DNA from 2 places in the Desulfonatronospira thiodismutans ASO3-1 genome. Region 2 is predicted to be linked to the other one. Evidence: predicted binding sites of a transcription regulator. Region 2 holds the regulator's gene; the other holds the start of a gene.

Region 1 (7,329 bases), on a different contig from region 2:
GTCTGGACCCCTTCGTAGTCTGTCAGGGCTCTTGATTCAGGCACATCAGCATCCTCAGCTGTTTCCCCCGCAGGATCCACGGCATACAGGTTGAAATTTTCATCCCCCTGTTTATCCTGGGCATAAAGAATATTTTCACTGTCCCTGCTCCAGAAAAACATCCTTATGGGATGCTCGTCGTCGGTCAGGGGCCTGGCTTCTTCAAAAGAATCTTCCCGGTCCTTGACCCAGATATTCATCACCCCCTGGAACTTTTGCCTGAAGGCTATTTTTTCTCCATCAGGAGATATTGTTGCGCTGTCCATTTCCGGGTCATCGAAAAAAAGCTCCCTGTCCAGAAGAGGCGGCAGATCCTCAAGATAATCCAGCTTGTTACCGGACTCTCCAAGGGCATTAACAGGAAATGCAATCGTCAGACATGCAAACACTGCAAACCATAACAAGACCGTAAGACTTTTCATTAAGCTTCCTCCGTTGCAACTTATTTTATAAAAGACAGCAAGGCGTTTCCCCTGTTTTCTTTAATAGTGAGGATCATAATCCCATTTTTTACTTTCGAGGTCAAAACCTCCATGGGCAGCCTGGATTTTATTTCAGGCCTTATGCCTGCTGCAACCCCATGGCCCATTGCTATGCCAGAATTGCACACAAAGGTTCCTGGCCGGACAATAAAAGCTTTACCTCCTGCAGAATTCAAACCGCCAACCCCCTGGAACACAAGAATAAAAACAGCTGTAATTCTCTTGGCATGAACGTTGCTAATAAAATATTAAAGAAGCTTCAAGGCTTAATATATAACAGGCTTTAACTATTGCAAAAGCCTGTTATATCTTATTTTTGTGAGCCGGCTGCAAAGCCGCCCTCATTCTGCTCTGCAGATTGAGCCGAATTTTCAAATAAAAACCGGAGGTACTCATGTTTTCACAGTTTACAAACAAAATTCTAAGCATCACTTTTGTATTGATGCTGGTTCTCGGCCTGGGGCTCAAAGCCCAGGCCCAGGAAGGCTACCAGCCTGATTCCCCTGGCGACCCAGGAGCTGAAGATCCAGGAGCTCCTGATGCACCTGAACCACCCGCTGGAACCCAGGAACCCGGGGCTCCCGGTGAACAGCCTGGAGCACCTGGAGAGCAGCCTGGTGCTCCTGGAGAACAACCCGGAGCACCTGGAGAGCAGCCTGGTGCTCCTGGAGAACAACCCGGAGCACCGGGTGAGCAACCTGGGACTCCTGGAGAACAGCCGGGCGCACCGGAAGCTCCTGAAGGCTACCAGGCTCCTGACGCCTACGACCCTCCCGAAGGGTATGAACCTCCTGAAGGATACGAACCCCCGGAAGAGCAGGAACCTGGTGATGAACCGGCATTCTGATAACTTTCAAATTTTGCCTCAAAAGTTTGCAGCCTGACAAGCAGGTGCAAAGCAGGCAAAAGAGGTTGAGCGCTCTCATACAGCTCCTTCCTCCTTATTACCGGAAACACCGGTAAACAGCACAACCTGGCGGCTGCAGCGTCCATGAACAGCTGCAGCCGCCCAAAAATACTCGATTTCCCTGCATAAAGCCCTGCATGTCTTAAACCCCCTTCCGCCCCGGAAGTGCTCTCGCCAAGTCCATTGAAAATACTGGAAAATCGTAACCATTCAGGACCCCTTGGTGTTGATTACTGGCACAGGCCTGGGAACTGTCCCCAGGCACGCCAGAGGCGTGATTTCGGTACCCTCCTGAATGGTTACGGAAAATCAGTCACCTGTGCATCAGCCTCGTTATCTTAAAAAGACCGGCTGAACAGGCAGATTTTGTAAAGCTGCAAATATGGGTGGTGCACCAGCTTCAGCCATACTGCGCAAGTGCACACTTTTAAAGTGTGTCATTTTTGTCATATGTGCATATATCACTTGGAAGATAATTTTATGCTGAACTGCAATAAAAAAGCAATAAGCCCGCCCCAGGCATCCAAAAAGACCAAAAAATAAATCAGTGGCACAGCAGTTGCTTGAAGAGAGATTCAAGCTAATGCTTATTTCTGATCAGCATTCAACTAAATTAAACTATGGAGGTAAATATGTATCAGAAAACAGGACTTAAGGTATTTGGTCTGGCTGTAGTAATCATGTTTGTACTGGGAATGGCTTTCAAGGTCGGAGCCCAGCAGGAATACCAGCCTGATCAGCAACAGCAGCAGCAACAGCAGGAGTATCAGCCTGATCAGCAACAGCAGCAGGAAATGATGCAGCAGGAGGCTCCTGAAGTGGACCTGAGCGATGCTGAACTGGACAAGGTGGCCGAAGCCTATGAGGCTGTTACCGAAGTAAGGGAAGAATTCCAGGCCGACCTGGAAGGAATTGAGGACCCTGAACAAGCTCAGCAGATGCAGGAAGAAGCCGGTGAAAAAATGGTCGAGGCCGTAGAGGACCAGGGCCTTGAGGTGGAAACTTATAACCAGGCCATGGAAGCTGCCCAGGTTGACGAAGAACTGAGAAACGACCTGCTGGACAGACTGGACATGGAACAGGCCTACTAACAGGAGCATGGACATGAGGCTCATGAAAATACTTCTGACACTGGCCGCGGTTCTTATGCTCGCTTTTTCCATGGGCTGCGGGCCGCAGCATGAACCTGCCGGTGCCCCCGGCGGATACGAACAGCCTGACCCTGAAGGTTATGAAGCACCCGAGCGCGGTGAACCCGGACAGCAACCTGGACAGGAACCCGGGGCTGAACCGGGTGCTGAACCCGGCCAGGAACCGGCATTCTAACTTAAGAATTCAATAAACTTTGGAGGTAACGGATAATGTGGTATAAAGGTTTTCTGCTGACCCTGGCTGCAATACTTATGCTGGGCTTTTCCATGGGGTGTGAACCCGATCATGAAGATCCCATGGAGGACCCCGGTGCACCTGAAGGGTACGAAGAACCCGCACCTGAAGAGTATGAGCCACCCGAAAATGATGAATATGGTGAACCCGGAGAGGAAGAACCTGGCTTCTAAACCAGGTCCACTTCTCCTCATGCTAAACCCCTCCTGACAGCGAGGCCCTCCATACGGGGGGCCTCAACTCTTGCCTCCTCTCTACTGCCTTTTTGCTTTCGTAAGTTTATCAGGTCAGATCCCTCAGGCGGTGCCTGAACAGCTTGTGCACCAGAGACAGAAAAAGAATGCTGACGAGAATGGTCAGGGTGACTGTGACCGAAATTCCGTGCAGAGCAACTCCCAGGGCGGTTCCCGAAGCGGGTGGATGCTCCATATCCAGGACCACCATGGCAAAGATGGACAGACCTACAGCCAGGGAAAGAATCATGGCCATGGGGATTGTGGGCGGATTTTCCAGGATCATAATGGCTGCAGAAGCAAGAAAACCGCACAGCATGCCGATAATATGCCCGCCTATAACGTTTCTGGGCTTGGCCGTCAGGTAGCCGGGCATGGTAAACACGATAAAGGTTGTTGCCCCGATGGAGGCAATAATCACCGGCTTTTCCTGTATGTTGATGATCATCATGAGAGCAAACAGGGCCACTGTAGCTGCCAGACTCTGAAATACGTAATGCTGCCAGTACCTTCTGAATTTGGTCAGCCTTAATCTCAGTTTTTTAATTATCATCCATCCCCCCATACTTTGCAGGGCACCCTGCTTTCCCGGACAGCACAAAAACAAAGAGCAGAAATGCTTTGAGCCTTTAGAAAGCAGCCTGGTGAGTGGATGCTTAGACCAGTTGAGCTGACTTGACAACCGGGGCAGTTCCGTTAAAAAAACTTTCGAAAGCGGCCTGAATATTTATGATAGCCGTCTTTTGCACAACATTCAAACGGAGGGGTAAAATGAAAAAAGTATTAGCGTGTTTGTTTTCGGCAGTGCTTATGGTAGTTGCAACAGCTTGTTTCACGCTGAAGGAACCAGACCTGGCCCAGGCAAGCACAGAGATCCGGCTGGCCCATGTGGTCAATGAAGAAGACAGTTTTCACATTGCGGCCATGAAATTCAAAGAAATCGTAGAGGAGCGCACCGACGGGGAGATTTCCATCTCCATTTATCCCAATGCCCAGCTTGGCGACGAAAGAAACCTCCTGGAAGGCATGCGCATGGGCACTGTGGACATGGGGGTCATCACCAACGGTCCAGTGGCCAACTTTGTGGAGGAAATCGCAGTCCTTGAACTGCCCTTCCTTTTTCCCAGCCGGGAGGATGCCTATGACATACTGGACGGCCCCATTGGCAGCGAATTGCTGGATAATCTGAAAAGGGTCAACCTCAAAGGCCTGGCCTATGCCGAGCGGGGCTTTAGAAACCTGACCAACTCCAAACGTCCGGTGCACACTCCTGAGGACGTTTCGGGCCTGAAGATCCGGGTCATGGAAAACCCGGTGTACATAGATACCTTCAGGGCCCTGGGAGCCAACGCTGTACCCATGGCCTGGACCGAGGCCCTTACTGCCATGCGCCAGGGCACCATTGACGGACAGGAAAACCCGGTCAATGTCATTCATGCCTTCAAGCTGGACGAGCAGCAGGATTACCTTTCCATGACCAGACATACCTATGCCCCGGCTATTTTCGTAATGGGCCAGATGAACTGGCAGGGCCTGTCCCCGGAACAGCAGGAAATATTCGTCGAGGCTGCCCAGGAAGCTTCAGAGCATGCACGGCAGGTAAACTTTGAAATGGAGGAAGAGCAGCTGCAGGAACTCCAGGAAAGGGGCATGCAGGTCATCGAGGAGCCGGACCTGGAAGCCTTCCGCAGCGAGGTGCACTCGGTGTATGATAAATACGGGGATGATTTCGGGGAATACCTGGAGCGCATCCTGGATGAGCTTTAACCTCCCGGCATCCCCGAAAAGATACTTTCTGGACAATTAAAACACATACAGAAGGTTGACAGCCTTGACAGGCAAAATAATAAACGGCGTCGATGCACTCTGCAGCCGCATTGACGCCGTTGTAGGCATAATTGCTTTTTGCGCCCTGCTGACCATGATAACGGCCATCAGCATGCAGATAGTTTTCCGGGTATACTTCCAGGCCCTGCCCTGGTCAGAAGAGCTTTCCCGGTACATGCTGGTCTGGCTGACCTTTCTGGGCGCAACCATGGCCTATCGCAGGGGCCTGCACATTACAGTCACCTTTGTGGTGGGACTGTTGCCGGATATAGTGCGCCGCCTCATCCGTACAGCCACCATTGCAGCCTCTATTTTCTTTTTCGCCGCAGGCATGTGGTACGCACTGAGCTACATAGAGTTTCAATCCGGACAGGTGACAGCATCTCTAAGGCTCCCCATACCACTGATCTACTCGGTGATGCCTTTTTCTTTTGCCGTCATGATCCTCTACGGCCTGCACGCCCTGCTCCTGGAAATGTTTCCCGGGCATCAGCCCGGCTACAGGGGGAAAAAAGCCGAAGGGCAGGGCCAGGACAGCCAGCCCCGGGACGGGAATAAACAATGGCCCTGATCCTGTTCACCTCTTTTCTGGTTCTCTTGTTTCTGGGAGTGCCCGTGGCCATTGCCATTGCACTGGCCTCCATGGTCATTCTCATGCAGGAAGGCGTGCCCTTGATGCTTGTGGCCCAGAGGATGTTTTCCGGCACTGACAATTTCTCCCTCATAGCAGTCCCCCTTTTCATTCTGGCCGGGGACATCATGGCCAGAGGCAGGATTTCCGAGAGGCTGGTGGAATTTGCAGACGCTCTGCTGGGTTTTTTAAGGGGTGGACTGTCCATTGTGGCGGTCATGGCCGGGATGTTCTTTGCGGCTATATCCGGATCCGGGGCAGCCAGCACTGCCGCCATCGGCTCTTCCCTGGTCCCGGAGCTGAAACGCAAAGGCTACTGTGAAACCAGCTCCGCCTCCCTTATAGCCGCCTCCGGCACCATAGGTGTAGTTATCCCCCCGTCCGTGCCCATGATCCTGTATGCGGTAATGGCCCAGGAATCAGTCAGCCGCCTTTTTCTCAACGGATTTATCCCCGGGGTCATCATGGGCCTGGTATTAATCGTCATTGCCATCCGCCAGGCATACCAACGCGACTATCCCCCCGGGTCTCCGTTCAGTGTTGCCAACATAGCCCGCACCTTCTACAGGGCCATCTGGGGCCTGCTTACTCCCTTTATTATCCTGGGAGGCATATTCTCGGGTTTTTTCACCCCTTCCGAGGCTGCGGTCATTGCGGTGAATTATTCCCTCATCGCCTCCCTGTTCATTTACCGGGACATGGGCCTTAAAGATATCTACCGCATCATGCGCCGCTCCATCATAACCACCGGGGTAATCATGTTCATCATAGCCACCTCTTCAGTCATGAGCTGGGTGCTGGCCAACTGGAACATACCAGCCATGATAGCCCAGTCCGTGCTGGAGATATCCACCAATCCCTACGTGCTGCTGTTACTGATCACCCTGCTCATCCTGGCCACCGGGATCTTCGTGGAAACCGCCTCGGCCCTGATCATACTTACCCCGGTACTGCTGCCCCTGGTCAAGCTGCTGGACATCTGCCTTGTACATTTCGGCCTGATCATGGTCATGGGCCTGGCCATCGGCATGATCACCCCGCCAGTGGCCATAAACCTTTACGTGGCTTCATCCATCACCGGCCTGCCCATAGAAAGAATATCCCGCTCGGTCATCCCCTTTCTCCTGGGCCTGCTCCTGGTCCTGTTCATCGTGGTCTACCTGCCCCTGTTTGTTCCGGTTATTTTTTAAAATTGTGCAGATTGACCACGCGAGGCGCGTGGCAGGCTCAGCCAAAGGGAAAAGAACCGGTTCCGGATGAAAACGAATTGTCATGTTCAAGTCAGCGCTGCAGGGTTTAACACCTGCCGGTACAGCCGGATGTACCTGCGGGTCATTTCTTCCAGGCTGTGCTCCCGGACTACGTAGGCCCGGGCCTTGCTGGTCATGTCCTGAAGTGATTCCGGGGAGCGCAGGACCCGGGCCATGCTGCGGGCCAGACAGACCGGGTCACCCACGGGGCAGATCAGCCCCCTGCCTGAGACCAGGTCTTTTAACCCCCCAGCCTCGGTGGAAACCACCGGGACCCTGTATCTGAATGCATCCAGCACGCTGCTGCCCAGGCCCTCTTCCTGTGAACTCATAACAAAGAGGTCGAATACCGGAAAAAAGCTTTCCAGGTCCTGTTCAAAGCCCATGAGCAGGTAGCTGCGTTTAAGTCCCAGGCGGCTTATTTCCCGGCGCACCTCCGCCTCCAGAGGACCGCGACCGAAATGCACAATCACGAAATCCGGGGCTCTTTCCTCCCTCAGCCGGGCTGCGGCCCGCACCAGGGTCAGGGGATCCTTGTGCGGCACCAGGGCTGCGGCGCAGGCGATGATTTTCC
Region 2 (7,329 bases):
CGGGACCCGGGGCATAGAGGGCAAAATTTTGGCCATCAGGTATGCCCGGGAAAACAACATCCCCTTTTTCGGGATCTGCCTGGGCATGCAGTGCGCGGTCATTGAATACGCCAGAAACGTACTCCAGCTGGAAGGGGCCGACTCCCAGGAATTCAACCCGGATACACCTTACCCGGTAATCTATCTAATGACCGAGTGGTTTGACTTTAGAAACCGTACCACCCAGAAACGCGATACCGGCAGTCACAAAGGGGGCACCATGCGCCTGGGCGCATACCCCTGCGTTCTCAAGACTGGCACTAAGGCCATGCAGGCCTACAACACCTCCGAGGTATCGGAAAGACACAGGCACAGATACGAATTCAACATGAAATTCGCCCCGGATTTCAAGTCCCATGGCCTCATCCTCAGTGGTCTTTCACCTGATGAAAAACTGGTGGAGATCGTTGAGCTCAAGGACCATCCATGGTTCCTTGGCTGTCAGTTTCACCCGGAATTCAAATCAAACCCCATGCGGGCCCATCCCCTGTTCAGGGAATTTATCCGCGCCGCCGGGCAGTATGCACTCCCTGAAGAAAAAAATCCGGATAAGGCTTCCGGGGAAAAATCACTTGATAAAGAACCTTGAATGACCAACACTCCTGATGCTATGAAAGATCTCTTTGAATCAAGCAGAAAAGACCTGTTTTTCATCCTGGGCCCGTGCGTGCTGGAAAGCAGGGACATGGCCCTGCAGACGGCAGAGAGCCTGGCCGGTATGGCCGCCAGCCTGGATGTGAACATCGTCTTTAAAAGCTCCTTTGACAAGGCCAACCGCAGCTCCCTTGACGGGTTCCGGGGTCCGGGCATGGAGAAAGGCCTTGAGTGGCTGCAGGAGATAAAAAAACGCACAGGCCTGCCCGTTATTACGGATATACACGCCCCGCAGCAGGCGGATGAAGCGGCCGGGGTCGCCGACGTGATCCAGATCCCCGCCCTTCTTTGCCGGCAGACCGATCTCATCCTGGCCGCTGCTGCCACGGGAAAAATCGTAAACATCAAGAAAGGCCAGTTCATGGCCCCCTGGGACATGGCCGGGGTGGTGGACAAAGCCGCCTCCAGGAACCCCGGCATATGGCTCACTGAGAGGGGCACAACTTTCGGCTACAACAACCTGGTAGTGGACTTCAAGTCCATTGCCATCATGTCCGGGCTTGGATTTCCGGTCATCCTGGACGCAACGCACTCGGTGCAGCTTCCCGGAGGCCTCAAGACCGCCTCCGGAGGTCAGCGCGAGTTTGTCCCGGTCCTGGCCCGGGCCGGAGTGGCTGCAGGGGCTCACGGCATATTCATGGAGGTTCACCCCCGTCCGGAAATGGCCCTTTGCGACGGGCCCAACTCCTGGCCTATAGATGAAACCTTTTCTCTGCTGCAAAACCTTTTGAAGATAAGAGACGCCCTGCATGCATAACCATCCGGCTCAAGCCGCGCAAAAAGTAAAACTTCTTGTCCTGGACGCCGACGGGGTGCTTACCGACGGTGGTCTTTACTACGACCCCGATGGACGGATAATAAAAAGGTTCAATGTCCAGGACGGGCTGGGGCTTAAGCTGGCCATGGCCGCCGGACTGGAGGTGGCTGTGATAACCGGGCTCAATTCCGGCGCGGTGGAAACAAGAGTCAAAGAACTTGGAATAAATGATTATTTTTCAGGATCAACCCATAAAATGCCCTTCATCAGGCAGCTTTCCCGGGAAAAAAACCTGTTGTTTTCGCAAATGGCCTACCTCGGTGATGACTGGGTGGACGCAGGTCCTATGCAGTGCGTAGGACTTCCCATGGCTGTGGCCAATGCCCAGCCGGAAATCAGGAAGCTGGCCGCCTGGACCAGTACACAAAGAGGCGGCCACGGAGCAGTGCGTCAGGCCGTGCGTTTTATCCTGCAGGCCCAGGGAAGGCTGGAACAGGAGTGGCGCAAATGGGTCCAGAAACATGCTTAAGAAAGCCTTTCCCATAATCCTTACGGTTATGCTCATGTTTTTCCTGCTGAGCATTTTCTGGCGCGAAACCCCGGGGCCGAGACAAGTTGACTTTGACCAGGACCTGGAAGTTGATTTAAACATCAGGGATCTGACCCTGGTTCAAAGCGGCCGGGACAAAAAAATCTGGGAGCTTGACGCAAAACAGGCAGGCTTCATGCGCAAGGAGAACATCTACCTTCTGCAGGAACCTGTCATGACCTATTTCGGAGAGAAAAACGGCGAACCTGTTGAAATCAGGGCTGCCCGGGGCAGAATAGACCAGGACAGCGGAACCCTTTATATGTGGCCCGACGTAAAGGCCCGTTCAGGGGGCCTTTACACCACTTCAGAAAAGGCTACATACAAGGAAGGCGAGGGACATGTCCTGCTGGAAGACAATGTTTCCTTTACGGGCCGGGGCATGAGGGTAGACACCCCCAGGGCCCTTATAATGCTTGAAGAGGACAAAATCGTGGCCACCCAGGGTGTCAGGACCAGCATCCGGGGAAACTGAACAAAACACATCATGAACAGAATACAGGCAATCACAATGCACTGCAGATTTTTTCCCTATATCCTGGTCTGTGTCCTGGCGGCCTTATTTCTTTACCCTGCCGGGATCCAGGCTGAAAACGACAAGGGTACGGAGATTACCTCACGGGACATGACCTTTAAAGGCGCGGAAAATCTAATTGTGTTTTCCGGTGACGTTTATGTCCGCCGCCCTGATTTCGAGCTCTGGTCAGACAAGCTTTACGTATATCTCAGGTCGGATGCGGACATGGATGAGACCGCACCTGAAGCCGGAGAAGATGATGACATAGAGAAAATCGTCGCCCGGGGACAGGTGCGGATCCAGGGAGAAGGCAGGGAGGGCCGCAGCGGACTTCTGACATATTATCCCGACACAGAGATTGTAGAACTGGAGCAGGACCCCAGGCTTATTGAAGGCAAAAACAGTGTTGAAGGGGAAAAAATCGTTCTCAACCTCAAAGACAATACATCCCGGGTATACGGCAGCGAGGAAAGAAGGGTCCGGGTAATCTTTCATTCAGACGATTCAGACGGGGACGGACAGTGAGCACCCTGCAGGCCCTTGACGTTTACAAGCAGTATGGCAAAAAACCCGTGGTCAAAGGAATATCCCTGGACATAAACCGGGGAGAAATAGTGGGGCTTCTTGGTCCCAACGGCGCCGGCAAGACCACGACCTTCTATATGCTGGTGGGCATCATCCCCCCCACCAAAGGCCGGGTGGCACTGGCCGGTCAAGATATAACTGGACTTTCGCTGCCCAAAAGGGCAGAGTTGGGGATGAGTTATCTGCCGCAGGAAAGCTCCATTTTTAAAAAACTGAGCGTCTATGACAACTTGATGCTTATCCTGGAGTACACCTGCAGGGACAGAAAGCTCCGCCGGGAAAAGGCCGAGTCTTTGATGCACGAACTGGGAATATCTAAGCTTGCTCATCAGAAGGCCTCCTTTCTTTCCGGAGGGGAAAGGCGGCGTCTGGAAATAGCCAGGTCCCTGATAAAGGACCCTGAATTCATTCTTCTGGACGAACCCTTTGCAGGCATTGATCCCATTGCAGTGGATGATATCCAGAAAATTGTGCTTAAGCTAAAGGAAAAAAACATAGGTGTGCTCATTTCAGATCACAACGTGCGCGAAACCCTGAAAATCTGCGACAGGGCATCCCTCGTATTTGAAGGCCAGGTTATACTGAACGGCACACCAGGGGAAATAGCCCAGGACGCCCGGGCCAGACAGGTATACCTGGGAGAATCGTTTCAATTGTAAGCAGGTTATATAAATATGTCCCTGGAACTCAGACAACAGCTCAAATTATCACAGCAACTGGTGATGACTCCGCAGCTGCAGCAGGCCATCAAGCTGTTGCAGCTTTCCAGGGTGGAGCTGTTGGAGGTGGTGCAGCAGGAACTCATGGAAAACCCCATCCTGGAGGAGGTCCAGTACCAGGAGGATGAGCAGACGGCCCGGGATGTACACGAAGAAGCCAACCGCAAAACAAGCCTCAACAGCGAAGAACAGTCCATGATCAAAAATGCGGACTGGGAAAACTATCTGGGCGAATTTTCCAGCAGTTCCAAGCAGTCGGTGCACCATGAAAGGGAGACCCCGGAAGAGATGCAAAGTTTCGAGGCCAGACACTCTTCCAAGCCCTCACTGGAAGGACATCTCTTCTGGCAGTTGCAGCTGCAGGATTTTTCCGAAGAAGATATGGTTGTCGGCGAAGAGATCATCGGCAATCTGGATTCCCGCGGCTATCTCCAGGCCACTTCCCGGGAAATATCCGAATCCACCGGCGCAGAACAGGAGCAGGTGAAAAGAGTTTTAAAACGTATACAGCATTTCGACCCCATTGGCATAGGTTCCAGAAACATCCAGGAATGTCTTCTGGTACAGCTTGAAGCCTTAAACGAGGACGATCCTGTGCTCACTTCACTGGTAAAGGAGCACCTGGAAGACATTGAAAAAAACCGCATTGCCCCGCTTCTGAAAAAATTCAAGGTCAGCCGGGAGTACATGCAGGAATACATTGAGGTCATAAGAAGCCTGGACCCTTTCCCCGGCTCCAGCTACGGCAGCGAGGATGTTGTTTACATCAGCCCGGATATTTATGTTTACAAATACGAAGACGATTTTATCATCCTTTTGAATGAAGACGGGTTGCCCAACCTGCAGCTCAGTTCCTTTTATACTGGTGAAAACCAGCTGGTCAAAGACAAGAAAAACAAGCAGGAGAACGAATACATCCAGGAAAAAACGCGTTCAGCGGTGTGGCTCATGAAAAGCCTGCACCAGAGGCAGCGCACTCTGTACAAGGTTATGCAGAGCATACTCAAATTTCAAAAGGAGTTCTTCGAGCACGGAGTAAGCCGGTTAAAGCCTCTTATACTCAAGGAAGTGGCCGAGGACATTGAGATGCACGAGTCAACGGTGAGCAGGATCACCACCAGCAAGTACGTGTCTACTCCCTACGGCATTTTTGAACTCAAGTTTTTCTTCAACAGCGCCTTGAGCATGGACGGAGGCGGCCACGTGGGTTCCGAGAGTGTAAAGGCAGCCATCAAGAAGATGGTTCGCGAGGAAGACCCCAAAAAACCACTGAGCGATGAAGCCATAGCTGCCATTTTGAAAGAAAACCTGGATGTAAATATCGCCAGGCGTACTGTGGCCAAGTACCGCATGGCTCTGGACATTCCCTCTTCCTCAAAGAGGAAAAAATTCTTCTGACTCCAAAAGCCATATACAAATCCAAGGAGGCTAGCATGCACATCAAATTCAATTTCAAAAGTTTTGAACCCTCTGATCACCTGAAAAATTACGCCCAGGATCGTTTTGAAAAATTGTCCAAATATATAACTGACAATGACGACGTTTCTCTGCAGGTAAATATGGAGGTAGAAAAATTCAGGCACATAGCTGAATGCATCCTCACTGGTAAAGATCTGCATATCTCTGCCAACGAAGAAACAGAAGACATGTACTCCACCGTGGACCTTAGCCTGGACAAGCTTGAAGCCCAGCTCAAGAAACAAAGAGATAAGATCAAGGACAAAAAGAAAAAAACACGAGAAAAACAGCAGGTGCGCATGGATGTGGTCAGTTTTTCCCCGGCAGAGGAGGGACAGAGCCGGGAGCCCCGCATAGTGGCCACGGATCAGTACGAGCCCAAACCCATGCCCCTGGACGAGGCCGCCATGCAGCTGGAAAACCTGGGATACGAATTTTTGGTCTTTTTAAACGCTGAAACCGAAAGGGTAAACGTGGTTTATCGCCGCAAGGACGGGGACTTCGGCTTTATTGACCCAGGCGTATAGACAGGTCTGGCATAACAGAGAGATACAATGCATCTTGCTGATTTTTTAAGCCCGGACCAGATTGTCGCCGGCCTGGTCTCCAGAAACAAGACGGAAGTCCTGGATGAACTGGCCGCCCCCCTGGTGGAAAAACACGACTTCCTGGACCGCAATGAAGTCAACAATGTGCTCGTGAGCAGGGAGAACCTGGGCACCACCGGCATAGGCGACGGCGTGGCCATACCTCACGGCAAGATCGCCGGCCTGGATAACATCCTTATCAGCGCCGGTCTGAGCCGGGAAGGTGTGGATTTCTCCGCCCTGGATCACAAGCCGGTACACATTTTTTTCCTGGTCCTGGCTCCGGAAAAAAGCGCTGGCAAGCATTTAAAAATCCTGGCTTTTATCTCCAGGCTGCTGCAGGACCCTGACTTCAAGGATTGCTTTATAAATGCCCAGTCCAGGGAAGAACTATGGAAACTCATAAACAGGGTTTAATCCGGGACGTACCAGGCAGAGAAAAAGAACATGCGGGCTGCTACCCGGTAATTATTGTCACCGGCCTGTCCGGGGCTGGAAAAAGCACCGCCCTGAACGTCTTTGAAGACCTGGGTTTTTTTTGCGTGGACGGGCTTCCAGTGACCTTGGCCCCTACGATAATGGAGCTTTTCTCCAGAGAAAACCCCAAAAACTTCCGGGGGCTGGCCCTGGGTATGGACCTGCGCCAGAGCGACTTCGCCAGGGAATGGTCCAGGGTGAGGGACAGGATGTCCCAGAACAGAATCTGCCTGCAGATAATCTACCTTGAAGCCAGCTCTGGAGTGCTGGTGCGCAGGTACGCTGAAACCAGACGCCCGCACCCCATGGAAGGAGAAGGAATCGGCCTGGAACAGGCCCTGGAAAAGGAAAAACAGATCCTGGAACCACTGCGCAGCGATGCTCACCTGGTGGTGGACACATCGGATTTCAGCATCCACGACCTGCGCCGGGCACTCAAGGAAAAATGGGAATGCCTGGACCAGGTTCTTGCCGGTATACGGGTGCATATAATTTCCTTTGGATTCAAATACGGCATGCCTTCCGAGGCCGACATGGTCCAGGACCTGCGTTTTCTGCCCAACCCTTTTTTTGAACCAGAACTCAAAAGCCTGTCAGGCAGAGATACGGCTATTGCGGATTATGTGCTGGGCAAGCCTCCGGGGTCTTCCTATCTGGAAAAATACAAGGACTTCCTTGGCTTTATCCTGCCCCTGTTTCAAAAGGAGGGCCGCTACAGGCTGACCATGGCTTTCGGGTGTACCGGGGGCAGACATCGCTCCGTGGCTGTAGCCGAAAACGTGGCGGATTTTCTGAAAAAAAACGGCTACTTAGTGTCACTGGAACACCGACATTTTCAACTGGGTTGATTGCTTGCAGCAGTAGATAGCAAATCCCCTCCCCGGCCAGGAGGGCCGTGGGTGTTGACAGCTTACAATCAACCACCCCCGACCCCTCCTTAACTAAGG

Evidence for each region. Region 2 encodes sigma-54, which starts transcription at its own class of promoters, with help from an activator protein. Its sites were predicted from a motif close to CTGGCACGGNNNNTGCTT; they were not measured.
Region 1: the regulator sigma-54 is predicted to act here: its motif matches at 1,976-1,993, upstream of DTHIO_RS19670 (DUF4168 domain-containing protein).

The regions. Positions count from the first base shown of each region.
Region 1 covers NZ_ACJN02000002.1:209,804-217,132, forward strand. The annotation lists gene DTHIO_RS07130 (S9 family peptidase) at 1-461, opposite strand, end outside; gene DTHIO_RS21070 (hypothetical protein) at 482-697, opposite strand; gene DTHIO_RS21840 (hypothetical protein) at 916-1,368, shown strand; gene DTHIO_RS19670 (DUF4168 domain-containing protein) at 2,061-2,519, shown strand; gene DTHIO_RS07150 (hypothetical protein) at 2,533-2,754, shown strand; gene DTHIO_RS07155 (hypothetical protein) at 2,790-2,987, shown strand; gene DTHIO_RS07160 (HPP family protein) at 3,097-3,600, opposite strand; gene DTHIO_RS07165 (TRAP transporter substrate-binding protein) at 3,819-4,814, shown strand; gene DTHIO_RS07170 (TRAP transporter small permease) at 4,879-5,445, shown strand; gene DTHIO_RS07175 (TRAP transporter large permease) at 5,436-6,695, shown strand; gene DTHIO_RS07180 (glycosyltransferase family 4 protein) at 6,782-7,329, opposite strand, start outside.
Region 2 covers NZ_ACJN02000003.1:501,300-508,628, forward strand. The annotation lists gene pyrG (CTP synthase) at 1-628, shown strand, start outside; gene kdsA (3-deoxy-8-phosphooctulonate synthase) at 629-1,450, shown strand; gene DTHIO_RS14250 (KdsC family phosphatase) at 1,443-1,979, shown strand; gene lptC (LPS export ABC transporter periplasmic protein LptC) at 1,972-2,514, shown strand; gene DTHIO_RS14260 (LptA/OstA family protein) at 2,527-3,081, shown strand; gene lptB (LPS export ABC transporter ATP-binding protein) at 3,078-3,800, shown strand; gene rpoN (RNA polymerase factor sigma-54) at 3,816-5,258, shown strand; gene hpf (ribosome hibernation-promoting factor, HPF/YfiA family) at 5,294-5,845, shown strand; gene DTHIO_RS14280 (PTS sugar transporter subunit IIA) at 5,873-6,322, shown strand; gene rapZ (RNase adapter RapZ) at 6,298-7,230, shown strand.